4 regions of the Pseudomaricurvus sp. ABR4_320 genome follow, and region 1 is predicted to be linked to each of the others. Evidence: predicted binding sites of a transcription regulator. Region 1 holds the regulator's gene; each other region holds the start of a gene.
The links. Region 1 encodes PhoB, which activates phosphate uptake and scavenging genes when phosphate is short. Its sites were predicted from a motif close to TGTCATAAANNTGTAACA; they were not measured.
Positions count from the first base shown of each region.

Region 2: a site for PhoB is predicted at 2,506-2,523, ahead of ACXAFR_RS15835 (ExeM/NucH family extracellular endonuclease). Genes of this name have one in related genera too.
Region 3: a site for PhoB is predicted at 2,439-2,456, ahead of ACXAFR_RS21460 (glycosyl hydrolase family 79 N-terminal domain-containing protein). Genes of this name have one in related genera too.
Region 4: a site for PhoB is predicted at 743-760, ahead of ACXAFR_RS22515 (DUF6471 domain-containing protein). Genes of this name have one in related genera too.

Region 1 is NZ_JBSWVF010000006.1:220,241-224,574, forward strand. It holds gene ubiA (4-hydroxybenzoate octaprenyltransferase) at 81-950, shown strand; gene phoB (phosphate regulon transcriptional regulator PhoB) at 1,053-1,757, shown strand; gene phoR (phosphate regulon sensor histidine kinase PhoR) at 1,759-3,126, shown strand; gene ACXAFR_RS14415 (RidA family protein) at 3,156-3,539, opposite strand; gene spoT (bifunctional GTP diphosphokinase/guanosine-3',5'-bis pyrophosphate 3'-pyrophosphohydrolase) at 3,554-4,334, opposite strand, start outside.
Region 2 is NZ_JBSWVF010000007.1:151,075-155,408, forward strand. It holds gene ACXAFR_RS15825 (monovalent cation:proton antiporter-2 (CPA2) family protein) at 1-1,001, opposite strand, end outside; gene ACXAFR_RS15830 (serine hydrolase domain-containing protein) at 1,181-2,389, opposite strand; gene ACXAFR_RS15835 (ExeM/NucH family extracellular endonuclease) at 2,625-4,334, shown strand, end outside.
Region 3 is NZ_JBSWVF010000014.1:63,605-67,938, reverse strand. It holds gene ACXAFR_RS21465 (methyl-accepting chemotaxis protein) at 1-728, opposite strand, end outside; gene ACXAFR_RS21460 (glycosyl hydrolase family 79 N-terminal domain-containing protein) at 857-2,389, opposite strand; gene dmeF (CDF family Co(II)/Ni(II) efflux transporter DmeF) at 2,508-3,440, opposite strand; gene ACXAFR_RS21450 (RpiB/LacA/LacB family sugar-phosphate isomerase) at 3,811-4,334, shown strand, end outside.
Region 4 is NZ_JBSWVF010000016.1:82,977-87,310, reverse strand. It holds gene ACXAFR_RS22525 (PspA/IM30 family protein) at 1-250, opposite strand, end outside; gene ACXAFR_RS22520 (DUF2170 family protein) at 250-648, opposite strand; gene ACXAFR_RS22515 (DUF6471 domain-containing protein) at 821-1,120, shown strand; gene ACXAFR_RS22510 (LysR family transcriptional regulator) at 1,117-1,962, opposite strand; gene ACXAFR_RS22505 (hypothetical protein) at 2,091-2,651, shown strand; gene ACXAFR_RS22500 (response regulator transcription factor) at 2,882-3,568, shown strand; gene ACXAFR_RS22495 (sensor histidine kinase) at 3,565-4,334, shown strand, end outside.

The DNA.
Region 1 (4,334 bases):
ATCCTTGATCTGTCGCAGCATTGACCCGTAGAAACTCCCGATAACATTCCATCATTATGAAAAATCTGGCCTCGGCTCACATGGAAACTCCATCTCCCGGTTGGCGCGACTATTGGCAATTGATGCGTTTTGATCGACCGATCGGCACATTGTTGTTGCTGTGGCCGACACTCTGGTCTTTGTGGATTGCTGGTTCAGGGCATCCTGATCCCGTGTTGATCGTCATTTTTGTTGTCGGTGTCACGCTTATGCGAGCTGCGGGTTGCGTTATCAATGACTACGCCGATCGCAATTTTGACGGCGCGGTCGAGCGGACCCAGCACAGGCCCATGGCCCAGAAACGAGTCAGCCCGCGACAGGCATTGAGCTTGTTTACGATTCTGGTACTGATCTCTTTCATTCTGGTGCTGTTTACGAATGTTCTAACGATTGCTTTGTCAGTTCCAGCTCTGTTGTTGGCGGCTTGTTACCCGTTTGCAAAACGTCACACACATTTACCCCAATTGGTACTCGGAGCGGCCTTCTCCTGGGGAATTCCCATGGCCTTTGCGGCCCAGAGAGGCTACCTCGACAGCGCCATCTGGTTGTTATTCGTTGCGGCGGTTATCTGGACGGTAATCTACGATACTTTCTATGCCATGGTAGATCGTGAGGATGATCTAAAAATCGGCATTAAGTCGACCGCCATTTTATTTGGTGAGGCGGATCGCGCTATCACAGCTATTTTGCAAGTGCTGTTTATATTTGCCATGAAGCTGGTCGGAGAACGCTTTGATCTGGGTTGGATCTACGAATCGAGCCTGGTGGTCGTTCTCGCTTTGTTTGTTTATCAGCAGTATCTAATACAGTTTCGTGAGCGCAAGGCGTGTTTCACTGCATTTCTCAACAATAATTGGGTGGGTGGCGTCATATTTGCCGGAATCCTTGCTGACTTTTACTGGCTCTGGTGAAACAGTCTTTGCCGTCATGCAATACCTGACTTAAAGTTGTAACAAAAATTTAATCAAAAGGTTATTTAATGGCGGCAACTTATTTTTACAGAGGCAGGAAACATGCCCCAGAAAACCATTCTGGTTGTTGACGACGAAGCCCCAATTCGTGACATGTTGCGGGTCGCACTGGAAATGGCAGACTACCATTGTCTGGAGGCCGCTGATGCACAATCAGCACACAGCATTATTGTTGATCGTAAGCCGGATTTGATCCTTTTGGATTGGATGCTACCAGGTACCAGTGGTATTGAGTTGGCGCGTCGATTGCGTCGCGAAGAGGTCACCTCTGCAATTCCAGTCATCATGCTGACTGCCAAAAGCGATGAGGACAACAAAGTTCAGGGCCTTGAAGTTGGTGCCGATGATTACATCACCAAGCCCTTTTCCCCCAGAGAGCTTGTCGCTCGTCTGAAAGCAGTACTGAGGCGTACCGACCAGACTGAAGCGGTCCCGATCAGTGTGGAAGGTCTGGTGCTCGACCCAATCAGCCATCGGGTCACCATCAATGAAGAACCGGTGCAGATGGGGCCGACAGAATATCGTTTATTGGAATTTTTTCTTACGCATCAGGAACGGGTGTACACTCGCAGCCAATTGCTGGACCATGTCTGGGGTGGCAATGTGTATGTTGAAGAGCGTACGGTTGATGTACATATTCGCCGGTTGCGCAAAGCTCTGCAGCTGGATGATCACGACCGGTTTGTACAAACGGTACGTGGCGCCGGTTACCGCTTTTCGTTGAAAGTTGCTGCAAAAGAAACCTGATTTGGACGCTGGACCTCGTATTACACCGATTCACAATACCTCATCCGAACCGGGCAGTAGTGAGCGCAGCCTGGGTAAGGGCATCGCCAGTGAAGTCACACGGCTGATTTTACTGTTCACGCTCTGCTTGTTGTTCGGACTTGCCTCGGGTTACCTACTCAGCTCCTTATTTCTGGGGATGCTGGTTTACTTTATCTGGACGCTCTGGAATCTACGTAATCTGCACCATTGGTTGATTGATCGTGCGTCGGGGCGGCAGCCTCAAGCCAGTGGGCTATGGGATGATATCTTTTATCTCATTGCCAAATTACGCCGCGAGCAGCAAAGAGAACGTCTGCAACTTTTGGCAACAATTGAGCGAGTACAGCGCACCGCCGCAGCCCTGCCCGATGGTGTTATCCTGCTCAGTAACAACGATACGATTGAATGGTTTAACGAGACCGCGCGGCAAATGCTAGGTTTGCGTCGTCCAGATACTGGCAGTCCACTGTTAAACTTTATCCGTCATCCTGAATTTGTCCGCTATATGCACGCCGGGGATTTCGTTGAGCCCATTGATATGCCGTCTCCAAATTCAAACGGTGCTCGGCTGCAATATCAGGTAACGCGGTTTGGTAAAGGTGAGACATTGGTGGTCGTGCGGGATATCTCCCGTATCTTTAAGTTGGAACAAATGCGCAAAGACTTTGTTGCCAATGTGTCTCATGAATTGCGTACCCCTCTGACAGTGATTCGAGGTTACGTCGGGACGCTCGCCATGAGTCCGGATATGCCCGAAAAATGGGCGAAGGCGGTCGATCAAATGGACGGTCAGTGCACGCGCATGACCAATCTTATTCAGGATCTGATCGAGCTTTCTAAACTGGAAACCAATGAAAGTCTTCCGCGTCATCGATCTGTTCCTCTGACGCCGATGTTGGAGCAGATTATTGCCGATGCAACACTCCTGTCAGCTGACAAAAACCATGAATTTCGCTACAAATGCAATGAAGATATTGTACTTTTGGGGAATGAAAAAGAGCTGCAAAGTGCGTTTTCAAATCTGGTTTTTAATGCGGTCAAATACACTCCGGCAGAGAGCGAAATTACCGTAACCGTGCGCAAGCATCCCCAAGGGCTTATGGTAATGATCAAAGATCGCGGTGATGGTATTGATCCGGTCCATTTGCCCCGGCTTACGGAGCGCTTTTATCGCGTCGACGACAGTCGTGCGACGTCAACGGGAGGTACCGGATTGGGCCTGGCCATCGTTAAGCACGTGCTCTTACGTCATGGCGGTCGTTTGAATATCCGTAGTCGCAAGGGGAAAGGGTCTACGTTTACCTGTATTTTTCCGGTTCAGAAGATTGTCGAGCAGGTTACAGAATAAAGAGTACCTGCTCAGTAGCGTGAGCCGGTTTAGATGACCATAATGGCGTCAGCTTCAATTTGCGCCGCTTTTGGAAGCTCTTTAATGCCGACGGCTGCACGAGCGGGATAAGGCTCTTCGAAATATTGGCCCATCACTTCGTTAACCAGTGGGAAGTTTGACAGGTCCTGCATAAAGATCGTCAGTTTCACGATGTCTTTCAGATCGCCGCCGGCTGCGTTGCAGACCGCCTGCAAATTTTTGAAGACTTGGTGTGCTTGTTCAACAAAATCGTCAGATACCATTTCCATGGTTTCCGGAACTAATGGAATTTGTCCGGAAATATAGGTGGTATTGTTGACCTTTACGGCTTGAGAATAGGTGCCGATTGCCGCTGGAGCATTCGGGGTGCTGATGATGGCCTTGTTGGTCATAATGGTCTTCCAAGTTAGCTTTTACTACGAATAATGCGAATCACAGAGGGAACAGATCTCAGCCTCCGCATAATGGTGGCCAAGTGAACACGATTGGCGACCCCCAGAGTAAACTTGATCACACTGTTGTGTGCGTCGCGCTCATCAACGTTTACCTGTTCGATATTACCTTTGAGTTCTGCGATACGCGTCGCCAGAGATGCAATAATGCCTCTTTCTGACTCAACTTCAACCCGGATTTCTGCCAGAAATTCCCCGCTAATATCCGGAGCCCAGCGCACGCTGCTGATTTTTTCCGGATTGTCTCGTACATCGGCGATATTGCGGCAGGTGTCTCTGTGGATCACCAATCCCTTGCCAGCACTGACATGGCCAATAATCGGATCGCCGGGTATGGGGCGGCAGCAGCGGGCAAAGTTAATGACGAGGCCCTCAGCATTGCTGATGACCAGCGGCGCATAAATGCTAGCGCCTCGGGTTTCCGTTTCGCTGGTATCGACCAGAAGATTGGATAAGGCGTGGGAATTTCGATTGCCAAGGCCAATCTCCTCTAATATCGCGTCTAGCGAGGGCGCGCCGGCCGCGGCGATCAGTTCCTCGATCTGGTCATCGGTCAGTTTGTTAAAGTCGAGACCAATTTCGTGCAGTGAACGGGAAAACAACCGTTTACCCAGCTCGATCGATTCATGATGGCGCTGATTTTTTAGGAAATGGCGAATCGCGCTGCGAGCCTTGCCTGAGGTGACAAAATTCAACCAGGACGGGTTTGGCTGGGCGCCAGGAGAGGTGAGTATT
Region 2 (4,334 bases), on a different contig from region 1:
AAGGTCGACTGGTTAACAGCAAAACCGAAGACGCGGGCGATTCCGAGCAAAACAACCGCTTTTATCGCCATCAGTCCAAGTAATAAGCAGAGTATCTGCGTGGGGTTATCAAAAAGCAGCTGAAAATTAATTCCTGCGCCGACGGTGATAAAAAATAATCCCAAAAGCAGGCCTTTAAACGGCGCGATATCGACGACCAGCTCGTGTCGAAACTGACTGTCAGCAAGGACGACACCCGCCAAAAAGGCACCGAGGGCAGGTGAAAGCCCTATGGCTTCCATTAACACGGTTATAGCGATGACGATTAACAGGGACAGCGCGGTGAATATTTCCCGCAGACGCGATTCAGCGACGAAACGAAACACCGGTGCCGAGACAAAGCGACCGCCAGCTACGATGCTGACGATGGTAATCACACTGACCAGCACTTGACCGTAAGCGGGTAACCCGCTCATCCAAGCGCTGCTGTGGGCAACATCTTCGGCGATTTCAGGTTGGGAAGATAGCAGTGGCAAGAGTGCGAGAATGGGTATTACGGCAATATCTTGGAACAGTAAAACAGAAAAAACGTTTTGGCCGGTTTGGGTAGGGAGCAAGCCTCGCTCTTCAAACGATTGCAGCACGATTGCCGTCGAGGACAGCGCCAGTGCCAGCCCCGCGGCGAGGGCCGTTTGCCACTGAGTGTTGAGGGCATAGGACAGCACAAGGAATATCAGCAGGCTGCTGACGATGACTTGGGCGCCTCCGACGCCCAGGATGGATTTGCGCAGGCTCCACAGTCGGCTGGGCTTTAATTCGAGCCCGATGAGGAAGAGCATCATGATGACGCCGAATTCCGCGAAGTGCATGATCTCTTCTGGATCGCGCACCAACCCCAATAGATAGGGGCCAATCAGCACGCCGGCAATCAGGTAGCCCATCACTGAGCCAAGTCTGAGTTTTTGAGCAATGGGTACGGATATGACAGCCGCAAGTAAAAAGATCAGTGCACTGATCAGCATGGTTCAGAGTCCGGTGGTGTTGTCGATCGTCAGGTGTGCCGCACTTTACCCATCACAGGCGTGATCGGGGCTGGCAGCGAGAGGCGCGTAAGTTCATTGTACTGCAAGTTGTATGTGCTTGCAGACGTCAAAAGGGGTTCCTAAACAAACTTTTGTTAATGACGTACCAGATCTCGCAATTAGGGCTCGGCTGCGGCGCAAGCGGCGGCCAAAACCTGCGCAGGATAGCGTCCGTTCACGCCCTCAAAGGTGGTATTGGTTAGGCACACTAGCGTCAAATCTCTTTGAAAATCCATGGCCCAGCTATGACCGTAGACGCCGCCCCAACAGACAGAGCCCGGCGACAAAGGGGATGTGGGCAACGCTGGATTGCTGGTCTTCCCATTCGGGCGACGGTAACCTCCGAGCCAGGCAAAGCCCCATCCTGGGTACATGCTTTCCATGTCGGCACTCAGGCGGTCCAGCCGCGCGGCAAGTGTCCAGGGGGCGGGCAGCAGTGCGCCTTGTCGATAGCACTCGAGCAGGCGCAGCACGCTGTCGGCGGAGGCAGCCATACCTCCACCGCCGGAGGGAAAGACGAGGAGATGAGCGATTCTCTGAGGATCAAAACTGACGGACAGTGGCGCCAAGTCCGGTAATGGGACTCGCGTTTTACCGGCCATTCGTCGGGGCGCTCCGGCACTATTATAATAGGGGGTAGCCAGGGCCGGCCCTTGCCAGTGAAAGCTGGCATCGAGCTCCAAAGGCGATGTGAGTAATGTGTCGATAGCTGTTTCAAGCGTCGATTGGTTGGCCGCTGCGACCACCGCACCGAGAACGTCCGTGGCGACAGAGTAGCGCCAGGCTTGTCCGGGCAAGAGGTCGAGAGGCACAGTGGCGAGTTTGCTTAGGTTTTCCTTCAAAGACAATTGTGAGTCGTCAATACCGTCGGAAACGCCTGCCGTTTGGTAGAGACCCTGCGGCAACTGCTGGAAACCGTAATCAAGCCCCGCGGTATGTGTCAACAGGTGTGCAACGGTGATATGCGGCTGTGTGCCATCCGCAGCGATGGGGCGAAACCAGGGTAGCCAGGCGGTGACAGGATCTTTCCAGTGCAGCTTGCCCTCTGACATTAAACGGATGGCCGCCAACGCGGTGAAAGCTTTTGTGACGCTGGCCAGGCGAAAGGGGGTTGTCGGCGTCATGGGGTGTTTCTCTTCCCGATCGGCGTCTCCAGCAGCGCGACAGTAAACACGTTTACCGCCCTGTGCCACCATAACAACGGTACCGACAATGCGCTGATCCCGTATCGCTGCGTCGATCACTCGGTCCAAGCCGAGGGTTTTCGAGGTTGGCCAGGTGACATTTGCCAGTGTTACTCCGCGGCTACAGTGTGTTGTCGGTGACACGGTCTCCTCCACAAAATTCATCAAGCTCGGTAGTTAATAGTACAACATGTTGTGCGGAAAATTGGGGAAAGGCTTGGTCCTCTAGCAGGCAAAAATCAGCTCTGCTGGCCGTACACTGTCATTTCAATGACATAAAGCTGTAGAAATTCCGTGTTTCAATTGAGGAAATACCTTTGGGATTCGTTTATGCAATAAGTCCCAGTGAAATAACCATTGAGTATTTGGAATTTCCTCTATGAAGCACCTGCAATACTACTTGCCGTTAACACTATTGACTGTCTCCTGCGGTTCCACCGCTCAGCTTGCCTACGATATGGTGGGCAGTACCAGTGCCAATTTAACCGATTTCACTCAGGACTACGCTGAAGGCTTCAGCAGTGCCGGGGACGGTTTTGGTAAATATCAGCGAGGTGTCGATGATGTACCTTTTGCGCTTCTGGATGACACTCTGGCTGGCTTTCCCACGGATTCACTGGGCATTATTGGTGCTGATAACACCGACATCTTTTTTGGCGTGACGGATACCGTCAACAGCGATACCAATGGCCCGCTGACAGCAACCTGGACGTTTGCCATGCCGGCGACCAGCGCCAGTTGCCTGGCGGTTAGCCTGGACGTCGGTGCGATGGGTGATTTTGAGGCATCCGATTATTTTGAGTGGCGAGCGTCTGTCGATGGCAGCGACTTTCAAACCTTGTTTACCTCTTCTGTTAACGAGGACGGGTCGCAGGTGTACCTGCTCGAAAACGGTGATAGCTACGAGCTGAGTGATCCGATGCTGCTGCAAGAGCAAATTCTGACCAACACCATGGCTCAGTTTGAAGCTCTGACGCCCGCGGGATCCACCTTGACGTTACAGCTCGAGACCAGCACTGATGGGGGCAGTGAAGCCTTTGCTTTCCAGAACCTGATCATTGATGAGTCTCTGGAGACCGATTGTTCTGGGGGAACCTCTGAACCGGGCGTTCTCAGTGTGAAAATACACGAAGTTCAAGGCAGTGGTGAGAGTTCTCTGTTAACTGGAGAGACGGTCTCTGTAGAAGGGGTTGTTGTTGGCGATTTTCAAGCGGGCGACAGTGACGATTTTGATTTGGCTGGTTTTTACGTGCAGGAAGAAGACGCCGACGCGGATGCGAATCCAGCAACATCGGAAGGTGTGTTCGTATACGATGGTAGCGGCGCTGTAGACGTCCAGGTTGGTGACCTTGTTAGAGTGACCGGTGAGGTTTCCGAATACAATGGACTAACGCAAATTTCCGTAACGGGAGATTCCGCGACTGTAGAAGTCGTCGGTCAGGATGCCGCTTTACCCGTGCTCACGGATCTCACCTTACCGGTAAATTCCCTGGACGACCTTGAAGCCTATGAGGGGATGCGTGTCAGATTTCCGCAGCGCCTGGTCATCAGCGAGTTTTTCAATTTTGATCGCTACGGTGAAATCGTCTTGGCGAAGCCTTTGAATAAAGAGCGTCGTCTTATGGTGCCAACAGCGGTAAGAAATCCAGGATCAAATGGTTACGAGATCCGTGCCGCGCGTAATTTACTGAGTAAGATTACCCTCGATGATGGTCGCTCTTCCCAAAACCCGGATCCGGCGATGCACCCCAATGGCGAAGTCTTCTCGTTGGAAAATCGTTTTCGAGGTGGGGATGTCGTCGCCAATGCGACGGGCGTTCTCGATTATCGCTTTGATCTCTATCGCGTCCAGCCAACGGCCGGTGCAGATTATCGAGTGGCCAATCCTCGTCCCAAATGGGCTCCGGCGGTTGGAGGTCAACTTAAGGTTTCCGCGTTTAATGTGCTCAACTACTTTACCAGTCTCGATGATGGCAACGATCTCTGTGGCCCCAGTGGCGGTATGGAATGTCGTGGTGCAGATGCAGATCAACCCCAGGAGTTCGAGCGCCAGCGCGCAAAAGTTGTGACTGCAATTAAAGCGTTAAAT
Region 3 (4,334 bases), on a different contig from region 1:
AGCTCGTCCTTATCACCTTCCGGAAGACGCCTGCTGAGATCACCATCACCTTCCGCCATGGCCTGTAACGACCCTGAAATTTGACGAACATGGCGGCTGATTGCACCACTGACCAACAAAGAGATAACAATCAGCAATCCCAATGTACACAGCCCCACCAAAACCCCGGTAGTAATCAACCGGGTTTGAGCCGTTTTCGCTTGCGTAATTTGCTGGGTCAGGTCTTCGTGACTGCTGGACTTCAATGACTTTAGCGAGTTAGACAAGCTCTCCAGTGCCTGCTTCTTTTTTTCCGCAGTAACCAATATCTGATCGAAATCAATATCGCCGGAAATCATATTGCGTGTCAGCGCAAAAGAAAGCTCGGTATAGCGGCGTAAATCCGCCTCGCTGGTTAACAATTGTGAGGACTGTTCTGGGCCTAGCTCTCGCTGCTGCTCGAGATTTTCACGAATGTTTGCAGCCAACTGCTCGGCCAGATCAACGTCCTCCAGCTCACCCGTACTGACAGCACGCGACAGAGCCTCCTCCATGCGATCTAACAAAACACTGTTGGTGTTGGCCAGCTCCAACAGCGGAAAATATTTTTGCTGAACGCGCTCAAGCAAATCGGTATTACGGGCACCGGTTGCCGACACGACAAAAAAAAACACCAGAAATCCTATAACCGAAATCCCTGGTATTAAAAGTATCTTGGTGCTGATGGACAGATTACCAAACAGTGACATCTGCAAATCCTTTTCCGGAAAGTGCACTACTCTGATCAGTGTAGACGATCAGTGTGAGAAAACGTCATTGAAAGGTTGATCGACAGAAACTTGGCACTTAAATCACCCTCTCCGTCGCGTCAGACGGGTTATTCACCGCTTGGTACGGGCAGTAATTTTTGTTGCTCTAAGCGCCAAAAGCCGATGCTGTAAGGTGGGATGACGCCGTCAAATACCTTTTCAGGAAAGCTGTCGAGGGTTACCTTGCCACCTTTAAAGCGGGCTTTCTCTCCGTTGATGCGCACCCGACGACTGGTGAGCTTTTTGGCAGACATCTCATAGCCCCTCAACAAGTGGGACGGAATGAGACAGCGTAAATTGATAGGCACAATTTCATCATTCAGGTTAATCAGTAACAACACAAAGCCGCCAGAGCGCCCCGAATGCAAATACGCTCTGATTGAAGGATGATCAGACACTGCGCCATACACCTTGGTCCCCATGACCTGTGACCATAGCCAACTCACCCAAAAATCGGGCCTCGGCTTTAAGGTAAGACGGGCGATCATTCCATAATCACCACCTATCAGCGATTGCCGTACCACCACTTTCTGGCCGCTGACAGCACCCTGACCCAATTGATCTGCCCACCAAAAGCTCGATGCCCACCGGTCTGACAAATCCGGTTGGCCTCCACATTGTGCCGATCCTGTTTCTCCAGTCCAGAGTACCGCCTGAGGCTGATACTTAGCTCTAAGACGATTGAGCTGCTGACAAAATTTCCGGTAGTCCTCAAACGATTTTGGCGCTAGCAAATGGTGAAGATGCGCAGACCTCGTTCGCACCGGACTGCGCTCACTTTGAAAGGGATAATAATGCCAGTCGACAATATCAAGGCGCGTTTTTAATGAGCTGAGAAATTTCGGCGTAATGTTGCTGATCGGTCGCAGGGTTTCGCCTAACCTGGGCCAAAACGCACTGCCGGGGCCACAAATACGGGCTTTAGGGAAGTAACTGTGTACCAACGCGCTAAAACGATCATAATCCCGCGCCAGATTGACCGCCCGCGGTTGTGAACGCAATCCGTGAAACGCCCAATAGGCATTAAGTTCATTGCCGAGCTCAAACACATCGATGTCATAGCCCTGAGCACGAGAATATTCCAACAGAGCGATCAGTTCATCCCCCTGCCAGCGACCATGCTCATGGCGTTTAAACAGTCCATATTTGCAGGTGAACATCAGCTTGAGGTCGCAACGCCGTAAAAAATCGTGCAGTCGATCCCACTGTTCTCGGGTAAGCAGCAGCGGGTCTTTTTCGCCTAATGGCGCTTCGAAATAATGAATTTTGTCGGCTTCGGATCCACCAATACGCAAATAGGCTGGCCCCAGTGAACGGACCAGGTTTTCCAGCTTTGGCGCATCAAGGTTGAGAGGAGGAATTCGCAAGGCACCGAGACCTCGCCTAACGTCCATGGACCCCTCCCACCAAAAACCACCAACCAAGACAGAAATATCAATAGAAAAAGACAGATACCGGGAATCGACTTCGCCTCGAAGATGCAGATTGTCGATGTCGATGGTTACGGGCCGGTTCAGCGGCAGAGGACAGCTGGGGTTGCGTCGCAAAAGTCCAAAAAATCGCGAGAGTAACGCAATAATTGATGACAGCAGTTTTACCATTCCAACCCGCGCTGATGGATCTAAATGGTCGCTACCTTAAAGGAGACAGGGTGACACTATTATGACAAGCGTGGATAAACTGCCAAAGCTTGAAAATTCAACACAAGCGATCGGCAAATTATGTCTCAAGGACGTAAGACTCGCCTGCCATCACTTCAACCGTGAGATGGGAGAGATTTGGAATTCGGCTGTCGAGCAGCAATCGCAGCGCTTGCTCATCGAACGGCGAGTCCGTTACCACCGCTACAATGGCAGCCTGATGGTTTTGCGCCACTGTCCATACATGTAAATCGTAAACATCGACCCCTAGCCGCTCCTCAAGCTCACGCGTAATGGCATCGGAGTCCAATGAAGAGCGGTCCAGCAACACCCGACTGCTCTCCTTAATTAACTGTACAGCCCAATGTGTAATAATCGCAGCGCCAACCATTCCCATCACCGCATCCAGCCATATCCAGCCGAGATAGCGCCCCAGTATCAGGGCGGCAATCGCGAGGATGGAGGTCAATGCGTCTGCCAAAACATGAAAATACGCCGCCTTTAAATTGTGGTCTGCGTGGTCGTGGTCGTGGTCGTGGTCGTGGTCGTGGTCGTGGTCGTGGTGATGATGATGATCGTCGTGAAGAATAAAGACAGAAAAAACGTTGACGGCAAGACCGATAACGGCAACCAGTATCGCCTCGTTAAAGCGAATGGTTTCAGGGTGAAACAAACGCCCCATCGACTCCACCGCCATTAACAGGGCAACCACCAACAACGCGACGGCACTGGCAAATCCCCCCAGGTACTGGACTTTGCCGGTACCAAAACTGAATGTCTTATCGGTCGCGTGCTGACTGGCGTAGTAGTAAGTAAACATTGCCAGGGCGAATGCTGCTGCGTGAGTCCCCATATGCCAACCATCCGCCAACAGCGCCATGGAGCCAGCCCAGGTGCCGACAGCGATTTCGATAACCATCGTAATCAGTGTGACGACAAAGACAAGCCGCACACGACGGACATTCTTGGTAGATGGCTGCTGATAATTGTGGCTGTGGCGTGGCGTATTCATAGCGAGCTTCTTAAACGAGATGCACGGAGTTCTACTGTCTGTAACAGCAAAATATACTATACCCCAGTATATTATTTTGACCAAGCACTAGGGCTTTGTCCGGCAAGCAGTTCATGTTAAACGCGCTGATCAATTCCCCCTTGCTCAACGTATGCCCCCTTTTATCGGTAAGCTGTGTACAGCTTGACTGAGCCATTTGGCCCGTATTTGAACCACAAGACTGCCACCGGTGGACAGCCCGCCGACACGCGGAGTACCATAGCGTTAGAATTTGTGCGCAGCACTACGGCTGTATCGTGATCGACTCGTTGTTCGGGATCACTTTCGCCAGAACACGCTGCGCACCCATCCGACTACACAGGAGAACCCCATGAAAATCGCCTTGATGAACGAATTTAGCCAAGCGGGAAAGAACCCCATTGTGCTACAACAGCTGGAAGAAGTGGCTGGCGAAATGGGCCACAGCGTTTTTAACGTCGGTATGGACGGCGATAATGATCACCGTTTGACCTACATCCACTTGGGCATCATGGCAGGCTTGCTGATCAACAGCAAAGCGGTCGACTTTATCGTGGCTGGCTGCGGCACAGGACAAGGCGCAATGATGTCCTTGAATGCTCACCCAGGCGTTACCTGTGGCTACTGTATCGAGCCTTCCGACGCCTATCTGTTCGCTCAGGTCAACGACGGCAACGCCCTTTCCCTCCCCTTTGCAAAAGGCTACGGCTGGGGCGCAGAGCTAAACATTCGTTACATCTTTGAAAAAGCCTTCACGGGTGTTCGCGGGCAGGGATATCCGAAAGAGCGCCAGGCATCACAGATGGAGAACGCTGGCATCCTCAACACCGTGAAAGCGAGCTTAGCGAAAGACTATCTTGAAGGCTTGAAGGCTCT
Region 4 (4,334 bases), on a different contig from region 1:
CACCTTTTTCTGCGGCGGCAACCGCATGGTTGGAGTAGGTTTCAATATCGCTCTGCAAAGACGTCACTTTGTTTTCAGACAGTTTACGCTTTGCCATGATTTTGGTCAGATTTTGATCGCAGGCGACCAATTCGTTCTTCGCTTCTCGCAACTCTTGATCCAGAATTCGTAACGCTTGGGAGTCGGCCGCAGCTTCCGCCGCCTCGTTTACGCCGCCTTTTAACGCCGTCCATAATTTACTCAAAGACATTAGCTAACCTCCACAAGGTTGTCGGAATAGAGTTCGATAAAGTCATCAACATTGGCGAACAGTGTCGTGACCTCTTCGACGATGACGCTCTCTTTGCTGTCGACTGACAGAGCGCCAAAGGCGACATAGTACTCGTCCCCGCCGATCTGCTTAATGGCGACGGAAGACAGGGGAACCAAAAACATGGTTCGCAGAATTTTATCGTTCAGAGCGCCGTCGTCTTTGACGGCGCTCTTGGGGAACAGCAAGGCTTCGACCAGTATTTGCTGTTCACCGATGGTTAAAAAGGCTTCCAGACCTTCATCGTTGGTGATCGCCAGACAGCGCTCCTCGACGGATGCGTTTAAGTCTGGCTGATTATTGATCAGCACACCGATGTCGCTAATGGATAATGCCATCGAGCACTCCTTGGTTGAGTTAGAGTCAAAAGGTGATTCAGTCACTTTCGATGGCCGTAAGTTACGACCAATTTTGAATGTAGTCAATCATAAATGTAATTTATTTATTACATTGGAAATCTATTTAAAACATATGTCATAATCGAGCTTTGAACTTCAACGCGGCTATTTTATGTCTGATTTCAACATTACCGCCTCCGCTCTCAACAAAAAGCGCCTGGAGAATCAGCGTAAAGCGATCACCCGCTTCTTTCGTGCTGCGATGGCCCGCCAGGGGCTAAGATTTCGTGACCTGCCCGATAAACTCCAAGCTGATGCCCAGATTGAAATCAGTGAGGTCAATTTACGCAGCAAGATTAACAACGGAACACTGAGCGCAGATCTCTTTTTAACCCTCTGTGAAGTGATGGGTGAAACCGACCCTCTGGGCGAGATCGGCGCCATTCGCGAAAAGCTGGAATCCGATTCTTAAAGGCTTTTAGACGCTGCCTGGCGCAGACTTGCCAGTGCGTCAATCATGGCCTCAGAGTCTGCCGTTTCTTGAGCATAGGTGACATAGGCGGGATATTCGAACGCGGGTGCATTGGCGACCTTGTGCAACTGCCCTGCTTCCAAATGAGGTTTTGCAATACGCTCCGGTAGATAGGCCGATCCACCCTGGCGAATGATGAGATCCGCTGCCAGCGAACCTATGTCCAAAACCATTCCGCCGGTTTGCAAGTGAGGAAAACGCTCGGCATGGAAGGCTCGAAACCCCTCCCCCCAATCGATAAAAACATAGTTCGCTTCTAAAGCGGTATTCGGTGCCGCTGTCACCATAATCAATTGGTCATCCAGCAATTTTTCGATGGATGTGCCCGCTTTGACTCTGGGATTGTACAAGACGGCAATATCCAGAATGCCGTCGCTCATTTCCCGCATCAGTTCATCCGGCATACCGACCTCTCCGCGTAGGGCAATGTGCGGATACTGGCTTCGGAAAGCCGTTACCCAGCTCAGCAGCAGACCTTTCCACAAGCTGTACTGGCCCCCAATAACCAGAACCTCTGTAAAGCCTTCCGGTAAAGCGACTTGAACCTTGGCGTCTTCCCAGACCCTCACCATGGATCGGGCAAAGCGCTGGAATTGGTTGCCAGCGTGGGTGAGCTCACACCCGCCCCGACTGCGCCGAAATAATGGCTTCCCCAGTTGGTCTTCGAGGGTTTTGACGCGTGCGCTGACGGTCGATTGGGTGACATGCAGTCTGGCGGCGGCCGTTGAAAAGCTACCCCCATCAATGATGGCCAGAAAGGTTTTGGCTTGAGTGACGTCCACGGCTATTTAATTCACATATTTCGATATTAAGTAGCAATAATATTCGCTTTATCGATTTTAAATCAAGGGTTAGGATGCCCGCCAGATTGAAGGACGGCCTTCAATCCTGTGACATTGAGGATTTAACAATGAATAAGCATCTTCCAACTTTTTCTCTTATTGCTTTTATGATTGCCCTAACCTCCGGCTGTGCCAGCATGGGTAAAAGCCCAAGCTTCGCTGAACAGCTGCAATCCGAAGGCGCTCGTGCCGCTGAACTTGCTGCAAACTGGGAAGAAGGCCAGGAGTTAGTGAACGATGGAGAAGACAAAATTCGCGCCGCGGAAAAACGCATCCGTGACGGTCAAAAGTTGGTGTTGCGTGGCGAAGCGATGATCGACGAGGGCAACCAGCATTTGGCATTGCAAAAACAAGCCTACATCAACGCCTCTGCCAAAATGGGCTTAGCGATTAACGCCACTCAAGTAAAAACCGAAGTCACCGCTTTAAAAGGTATTGCCGGTCACTGGTCCGATGCTGAAGAGGACGTCTTACGCGGGCAAAAACTGGTAAAAGAAGGCCAGGAAAAATTAGCGAAAGGTCGAACTGAAAACCAGCAAGGCGAACAAATGGTTACACGGGGGCGCGCGATGATGATGGATGCCGAAGCGGCATACAGTGGGAAATCGAGCTTGTTGAGCAGCCGTTAATCGACGGCCTGGTTAAAGAGGAAAGAGATATTCCGGCGCCTGCGCCGGAATATCCTCACAATATACTTTCTGCATAATTCTCTTCAGGCAATCCGCACGCTAACCGCAGCTAACTCTACGGGTATACCACCCTTTCATCGACTGTTGATCAGTTTTCTTTTATCGTTGTTTGCCAGATAAAACCTGTTAAAGACGACCGTTACATTGACGTAACCGAACGGGCAAAGACAATGACGTTATTTAAGATTCTACTTGTAGAAGATGATCCCGTACTTAATGAACAGCTCGGTAATATGTTGACTCAGGCCAACTTTTACGTCGAACAGTGTGCTGACGGAGATACGGCGTTTGAATGGATTGAAAAACGACGCTATCACTTGATTCTGTTGGACATTATGCTGCCTGGTCGAGATGGTCTGTCTCTGCTAAATCGCGCCCGTAAACTGCCGCGTACACCGGTGATTTTGGTGTCGGCCAAAGGTGCCGAAGAGGATCGAATTGTTGGGTTAAGCCAGGGTGCCGACGATTACATCACTAAGCCTTTTAACCGCACTGAGTTGCTGTTGCGCATTGAAGCCGTGTTGCGTCGTACCCACGCGGATGCGAATGGAGATTCTCATCAACAGCTGAATTTAAACGGATTGGAGATCGACCGAATTAGGCAAACTGTCTCGGTGAACGGCTTTTCCATTGAATTGACGCCGATACAATTTAAGTTGCTCTGGGTTCTCGCTACGCAAAAAGGGAGCGTGCTGACGAAAGCCTACCTCTACCAGACCGTTCTTAACCGATCCTTTAGCAACTATGATCGCAGTCTGGATATGCACCTCAGCCGTGTCAGACGCAAACTCACGGAAGCCGGTTGGGAAGGCGGACGTCTGCAAACCGTCCATGGCAAAGGCTACGTTCTCGCATGAAGCAAAGTCTCTTAGCGAAACTCTGCCTGATCGTTGGAGTTGGTACGGTCTTACTGTTTTACATTTTCAGTTGGGCTGCCACGCATACCGAGGAGCAATTAAGTTATTTAACTCACGAACATCAGCGAGAACTGCTCGACTATGCGAAAAAGGCAGAGCAACTCTATCTCGCGGATGATATGGCGGGCTTAAATCGGTGGATGGAATTTATCCAGCGTAAGGAGAACACCTGGGCGGTTATTTTGAAGGCGGAACTACAACCGATTGCGGGAAGCCAGTTGGGCGACTATTTCGATTATTATTACGGTATCGGTCGGGGTGTCGACTTGATACTGCATCCTTGGTTGAAAGATCCGATGATGGAGCTCGACTTTGTCGATCGACAAACCCACTTCTTGATTCAGCTTCCCGAGCGAATGCGGCCAAATTTATTTCAGTACCTGGGGGTTGCTCAGCTGGCCATGCAAATTATTTTTCCATTGATTGTTCTTACGGCCATTTCAGTTTTGCTGTATCGACACATCAATTCTCCCCTCAGGCAGCTCCAGAAGGCCACTCGCGACTTCAGTGAAGGGCGTTTTGACGTCCGTGTCGGTGAAATGATGGGGAACCGAAAGGATGAGCTCGCACAACTCGCAAGCACCTTCGATACCATGGCAACCAGAATCAGTGAGTTGATTGCCAGTCAACGACAGCTTATCGCTGATTTGTCCCATGAACTACGGACCCCGCTCGCACGATTGGATATCGCTGTCGAAACCTTGAA